Regions from separate parts of the Cupriavidus sp. C2SS-8b genome, predicted to be linked through region 2. Evidence: riboswitches for the same ligand, from Rfam matches in the RefSeq annotation. Region 2 holds a riboswitch; the other holds the start of a gene.

Region 1 (3,406 bases), on a different replicon from region 2:
GTCGAAGAAACTCTGCCCGCCCGACAGCACATACGGAATGCGTTCGCGCCGCAGGATCTGCTCGAACAGCCGCGCCTGGTGGTTGCCGCGGTACAGGATGGCGTAGTCGCGGAACTGCGCGCGGCGTTCGAACTTGTGGGCGGACAGGCGGAACACCACGGACTCGGCCTCGTGCTCCTCGTCGTTCATCGGATAGATCGCGATCGGGTCGCCCATGCCGTGCTCGCTCCACAGCTTCTTGTCGAACAGCTTCGGGTTGTTGGCGATGACCGCGTTGGCCGCCTCCAGGATGCGCACCGTGGAGCGGTAGTTCTGCTCGAGCTTGACGACCTTGAGGTCCGGGAAATCGGTCTGCAGCAGGCGCAGGTTGTCCAGCGTGGCGCCGCGCCAGCCGTAGATGGCCTGGTCGTCGTCGCCCACCGCCGTGAACGCCGGCGCGCGCAGGTGCGAGCCGCCCGCCAGCAGCTTGAGCAGCTGGTACTGGCACGCGTTGGTGTCCTGGTATTCATCGACCAGGAAATAGCGCAGGCGGTTCTGCCACTTGAGCTGCACTGTCTCATTGCGCGCGAAGAGTTCGGCGGGCAGGCGGATCAGGTCGTCGAAATCCACCGCCTGATAGGCGTTCAGCGTAGCCACGTAATTGCGGTAGACCAGCGCCGCCTGGTGCTCGTCGGCGTTGGCGGCCTGCGCGATGGCGGCTTCCGGGTCAACCATGCCGTTCTTCCACAGCGAGATGGTGCTCTGCACGCCACGGATCAGCTTCTTGTCGGTGGTGCCGAGCTGCTCCTGGATCAGGCCGAAGCAATCGTCCGAATCCATGATCGAGAACTGCGGCTTCAGGCCCACATGCTCGGCCTCCAGGCGCAGGATCTGCACGCCGAGCGAGTGGAACGTGCACACCGTGAGCTGCTTGAGCGGCAAGCGCTTGCCCTCGCGCGAGGTCTTGCCCTCCATCAGCTTGCCGATGCGCTCCTGCATCTCCTTGGCCGCCTTGTTCGTAAACGTGACGGCGGCGATATGGCGCGGCTCGAAGCCCTTGTCTTCGATCAGGTGCGCGATCTTCTGCGTGATCACGCGGGTCTTGCCCGAACCCGCGCCGGCAAGGACAAGGCAGGGCCCGTCCAGATAGCGGACGGCTTCGGATTGGGCAGCGTTCAGGCCGTGGGTCATGCGTGGGATGTCTGGCTGGAGGTGCGTCGGGGGGGGGCGGCGGAGGCGCCTGGTACGCAACATGCCGCAGCATGCCGGGGGCCGGCGCGAAGCCGCGCCATGTTAACACGCCCGTCAGCGGGCGTTCTGTCAGCGGAAGTCGCTATTTTCTTGCCGCGGATGTTACGGAAGTAACGCTTGGTAAGTCCCAAAACCTGCGGCATATCGCGGCTTCTAATCAGTATGGCGGGATGGATTCCGATCTGCCCCGAGCCCATTGAAGTCACTTCCGGAGCCAATCATGAGAACTCTACGAGCCCTTGGCAAGGCGACACTGGTCGGCGTTGCGGTAGCTGCCCTGGCGGGCGGCTGTTCCGATATGACGCCTAAGCAACGTAATACCGCCATCGGCGCCGCGGCCGGTGGCGTAGGGGGTGCCGTGCTCACCAACGGTAGTGCGGTCGGTACGCTCGGCGGCGCAGCACTCGGCGGCGTGGTCGGTAACGTCGTGACGGACGACAACCACCATCACCGCTAACCGGCGCTGACGGCAATCGCTTGAGGCGATAACGGGCGGGCCTGCCGCGTTGACAAAGGCAGGACCCTCCCGTACATTGCGCGCATCCGACCGGGAGAGCGCGCATTGCATTGCGCCGCCGAAGGGGTATCACCCGAAAACTCTCAGGCACCATGGACCGTTCGGATCGGCATGCAACATGCACACGATGCATGCCGCACTCTGGAGAGCGGCACCCGCCAGCCATGGCGAGCGTGTCCACCGAAGGGGCGCGCGAGGGTCGGACCTGCTAAGCGGGGCCACCTCGTAATCTCTCAGGTATCGAGGACAGAGGGGTCATCCGCCGCAGCGGATTGCGACGCTATTCGAGCGAAGCAAGCGTTGCGGCGGATGACCCTTTTTTCGTTTTCGAAACCGAGATTGCCCCCGAGGATTCCCATGACGCTCCAGGCCACGCCCCTCAACGCCATCCACCGCGCCCTCGGCGCCCGCATGGTCGACTTCGGCGGCTGGGACATGCCGGTCAACTACGGCTCCCAGATCGAGGAACACCACGCCGTGCGCACCGACGCGGGCATGTTCGACGTGTCGCATATGTGCGTCGTCGACCTCGCCGGTCCGAACACCCGCACCTTCCTGCGCGGCCTGCTGGCCAACAACGTCGACAAGCTGCAGACGGCCGGCAAGGCGCTGTACTCCTGCATGCTCGACGAGAAAGGCGGCGTGATCGATGACCTGATCGTCTATTTTTTCGCCGAGGACCGCTTCCGCCTCGTGGTCAACGCCAGCACCGCGCTCGGCGATATCGAATGGATCCGCGCGCGCAATGACGCAACCGGCAGCGGCGTGACCATCACCCCGCGCCGTGACGACGTAGCACCCGCCGGCACGCTGCCGTTCGCCATCGTCGCCGTGCAAGGCCCCAATGCCCGCGCCAAGGTGTGGAGCGCTTTCCCGTCCACCCAGCCGTCCGACGCCCTCAAGCCCTTCAACGCCATCGTGGTCCAGGACCCTGCCATCGGCGAGATCATGGTCGCGCGCACCGGCTACACCGGTGAAGACGGTTTTGAACTCGTGGTGCCCGCCGAAAACGTTGCCGCCGTATGGGAAAAGCTCGACGCGGCCGGCGTGCGCCCCGCCGGACTCGGCGCGCGCGACACCCTGCGCCTGGAAGCCGGCATGAACCTGTACGGCCAGGACATGGATATCCACACCTCGCCGCTCGACGCAGGCCTGGCGTGGACCGTGGATCTGCTGAGCGAGCGAGATTTCACCGGCAAGGCGGCGCTCGCCGCCGCCGGCCAGCGCCAGCAGTTCCTCGGCCTGATCCTGCGTGACAAGGGCGGCGTGCTGCGCGCGCACCAGAAGGTCATCACCGCTGCCGGTGATGGCGAAATCACCAGCGGCACCTTCAGCCCGTCCCTGTCGCAGTCGATCGCTTTCGCACGCCTGCCGATGGGCGTGGCGGTGGGCGACACCGTGCAGGTGGAGATCCGCGACCGCAAACTCGCGGCGACTGTGGTTAAACTGCCGTTTGTGCGTAATGGCAAGGCACTCGTGAGCTGAGGCGGCAACGCCCCGGCCCACCACAACGGTCGCCCATCGCGCCTGCCCCATCGACCGATGGCAGGCGCCTGAACCAAGAACAAATCTGAATCCGGAGAACCCTCATGAATTTCCCCGCTGACCTGAAATACACCGAGTCGCACGAGTGGGTGCGCGTCGAAGCCGACGGCACCC
Region 2 (3,406 bases):
CTGGCCGGCGTAGCCCGGCGCGACCCCGGCCAACCCGAATTCCTGCAGGCCGTCAAAGAAGTCATGGTGACGCTTTGGCCGTTTGTCGAGCGTCATCCGCGCTATGCCGACCAGGCGCTGCTCGAGCGCCTGGTCGAACCCGAGCGCGTGATCCAGTTCCGCGTGGCGTGGACCGACGACCAGAACCGCGTGCAGGTCAACCGCGCGTTCCGCGTGCAGCACAGCTCGGCCATCGGCCCGTTCAAGGGCGGCATGCGCTTTCACCCGACGGTAAACCTGTCGGTGCTGAAGTTCCTCGGCTTCGAGCAGACCTTCAAGAACGCGCTGACCACGCTGCCGATGGGCGGTGGCAAGGGCGGTTCCGACTTCGACCCGAAGGGCAAGTCGGATGCCGAGGTGATGCGCTTCTGCCAGGCTCTGGTGACCGAGCTGTTCCGCCACCTGGGGCCGGACACCGACATCCCTGCTGGCGACATCGGCGTGGGCGCGCGCGAAGTTGGCTTCATGGCCGGCATGATGAAGAAGTTATCGAACCAGTCCGCCTGCGTGTTCACGGGCAAGGGCCTGGCGTACGGCGGCAGCCTGATGCGTCCGGAAGCCACCGGCTATGGCACGGTGTACTTCGCGCAGGAAATGCTCCACCGCCGCGGCATGGGGTTCGACGGCCTGCGTGTGCTGATTTCCGGTTCGGGCAATGTTGCGCAGTACGGCGCCGAAAAGGCCATCGAACTGGGTGCGAAGGTGCTGACGCTGTCGGACTCCGGCGGCGTGCTGCATTACCCGCAGGGCATGACCACCGAGCAGTTGGCCGAAGTCATGGCGTTCAAGAACGAAGAGCGTGGCCGCTTGTCCGATTTCGCCGCGCGCCACAATATGAAGTTCGAGGCTGGCCGCACGCCGTGGCACGTGCCTGCCGATGTGGCGCTGCCATGCGCGACGCAGAACGAACTCGACGGCAACGACGCTGAAACGCTGCTCGGCAATGGCGTGATCTGCGTGGCGGAAGGCGCCAACATGCCTTCCACGCTGGAGGCCGTGGATCGCTTCGTCGACGCGAAGATCCTCTATGCACCGGGCAAGGCCAGCAACGCCGGCGGCGTGGCCACATCGGGTCTGGAAATGTCGCAGAACGCCATGCGGCTGTCGTGGCACCACGCCGAGGTCGATGAGAAGCTGCACGCGATCATGAAGGATATCCACCAGAACTGTATTCATCATGGCCAGAAGGACGGAGGCTATGTGAACTACGTGGAAGGCGCGAATATCGCGGGGTTTGTGAAGGTGGCGGATGCGATGCTGGCGCAAGGGGTGATTTGAAGCTTGGCGTTCCCCGGCGCTTTCCTTACGGCGTGGCCGGCGGAGTTCTTTGGTTATGACCGGGTGGTACGCTCTTGGCGGGCGCGGCTGTTTCGCCGGCGTAGCCGGCGAGTCACTTTCTGTCCGAGCGACAGAAAGTAACCAAAGAACGCGTTTACTTGCCCTAACGGGCGAATATTGATCGTAGTGTGCGAAGAATTTCGTACGGGTATTCGCTTCAGAGACTGCCCGGCTGCCTGCCGCGTGGAGCGCGACCGTATGCAGGCTCTCCGGCAATGATTGAACCAGCCCCGAACCTGTCCGTGGCCCGACACTGCCCGCGATATCGCATCATCGCCTTCGGCTGCTGCGCAGCTCACTAACTAGTCGGCAGCCATCACAAAAATCCAATGTGGGGGATAACCCGACTCACCACCCCCCAAGCCTTCAAGTTATCATCGCCCATCGACAGGCCCACGCCTGTCAAAAACAAGCGGCTCCGGACACCCTCCGGCGTCGTGCGACATCGCAGGAGAGACCGGCTCGCCGCCTGGCGGGTCCGGCGCCGACGGAGCAACCGCCCCGGAAACTCTCAGGCACCGAGGACTGTGGCGTCGCAAGTACAGATCTGGAGAGAGGCGCTACGGCGCCCACCGAAGGGGACGGCATGGTCATCGGCCATGTCCAAGCTCTCAGGTACCACGGACAGATGGGGCAGGGGACCGGCAACGGTCAATTTCATCCTTGCTTCGGACAATCTGTCATGTCTCACATGCTCGTTATCGGCGCCGGCATTACCGGCGTCACGACCGCCTATACCCTCGCGAAACAAGGCTATCGCGTCACCGTGCTGGACCGTCACCACTATCCGGCAATGGAAACCTCGTTCGCCAACGGCGGGCAGCTTTCCGCCTGCAACGCGGAGGTCTGGAACAACGCCGGCACGCTGCTCAAGGGCTTCAAATGGATGATGCGGCGCGACGCGCCGCTGCTGCTCAATCCGCGTCCGTCGTGGCACAAGTATTCGTGGCTCGGTGAATTCGTCGGCAACCTCCGCAACTACCGCGCCAATACCATCGCGACCACGCGCCTGGCCATCGCCGCGCGCCAGCACCTGTTCGACATGGCCGAGCGCGAGCAGATCGATTTCAATCTGGAGCGCCGCGGCATCCTGCACTTCTATCACGACCGCCCCAGCTTCGAGGCCGCGGGCCGCACCAACCAGATGCTGGTGCAAGGCGGCCTGGAGCGCTACGCCGTCACGCCGGAAGAGATCCGCTCGATCGAGCCGACGCTGCAAGGCCATTACTACGGCGGCTACTTCACGCCGTCCGATTCCACTGGCGACATCCACAAGTTTACGCGCGGCCTGGCGCGCGCATGCGAACGGCTTGGCGTGACGTTCCTGCAGGGCGTCGACGTGAAGGCCGTGGACCTGCGCCCGGACGGCGTGACGATGCGCCTGGGCGCATCGGAAGCCGCCATCGCTTCGGGGCAGGATGGCGGCGAACGCGAGATCAAGGGAACCGCCGCGGTGGTCTGCGCCGGCGTAGGCAGCCGCCATATCGCGGCGATGCTGGGCGACCGGATCAACGTCTATCCGGTCAAGGGCTATTCGATCACCGTGCATCTCGATGACGCGCGCAGCGTGGAGAACGCGCCGTACGTGAGCCTGCTCGACGAGAGCGCCAAGATCGTGACCAGCCGGCTGGGCGCGGACCGTTTCCGCGTGGCCGGCACCGCGGAATTCAACGGTGAGAACCGCGATATCCGGGCGGACCGCATCGCACCGCTGGTGTCATGGGTGCGGCGCAATTTCGATATCGAGACTTCGCGTGCGGTGCCATGGGCGGGCCTGCGGCCGATGATGCCCGACATGATGCCGCGGGTCGCGCGCGGCCGCGCCACGCGCGTGTTCTACAACACGGGACACGGACACCTGGGCTGGACGCTCTCTGCCGCCACGGCCGCGATGATCAGTCACACCATCGCCGCAAGCCATCCGGTTCACTGAGTTCGCTCAGTCCTCCGCCGCCCCGGCCGGCGCCATGCGCCCGGCCGCGCGGTGCGCCACCAGCTTCTTGTAGAACGCCGCGCGGCTGATGCCGAT

What was found. Region 2 has a riboswitch for glycine ahead of ACIGJB_RS24735 (D-amino acid dehydrogenase). Riboswitches for the same ligand answer to the same signal wherever they lie in the genome.
Region 1: linked by a shared signal. The riboswitch ahead of gcvT (glycine cleavage system aminomethyltransferase GcvT) and the one ahead of ACIGJB_RS24735 (D-amino acid dehydrogenase) in region 2 are both predicted to bind glycine.

Annotation. Positions count from the first base shown of each region.
Region 1 covers NZ_CP172716.1:3,491,541-3,494,946, forward strand. Annotated here, with positions in the region: gene ACIGJB_RS16290 (UvrD-helicase domain-containing protein) at 1-1,170, opposite strand, end outside; gene ACIGJB_RS16295 (glycine zipper 2TM domain-containing protein) at 1,451-1,687, shown strand; glycine riboswitch at 1,769-1,857, shown strand; glycine riboswitch at 1,879-2,007, shown strand; gene gcvT (glycine cleavage system aminomethyltransferase GcvT) at 2,105-3,232, shown strand; gene gcvH (glycine cleavage system protein GcvH) at 3,337-3,406, shown strand, end outside.
Region 2 covers NZ_CP172717.1:1,704,789-1,708,194, reverse strand. Annotated here, with positions in the region: gene gdhA (NADP-specific glutamate dehydrogenase) at 1-1,317, shown strand, start outside; glycine riboswitch at 1,816-1,915, shown strand; gene ACIGJB_RS24735 (D-amino acid dehydrogenase) at 2,060-3,310, shown strand; gene ACIGJB_RS24730 (hypothetical protein) at 3,317-3,406, opposite strand, start outside.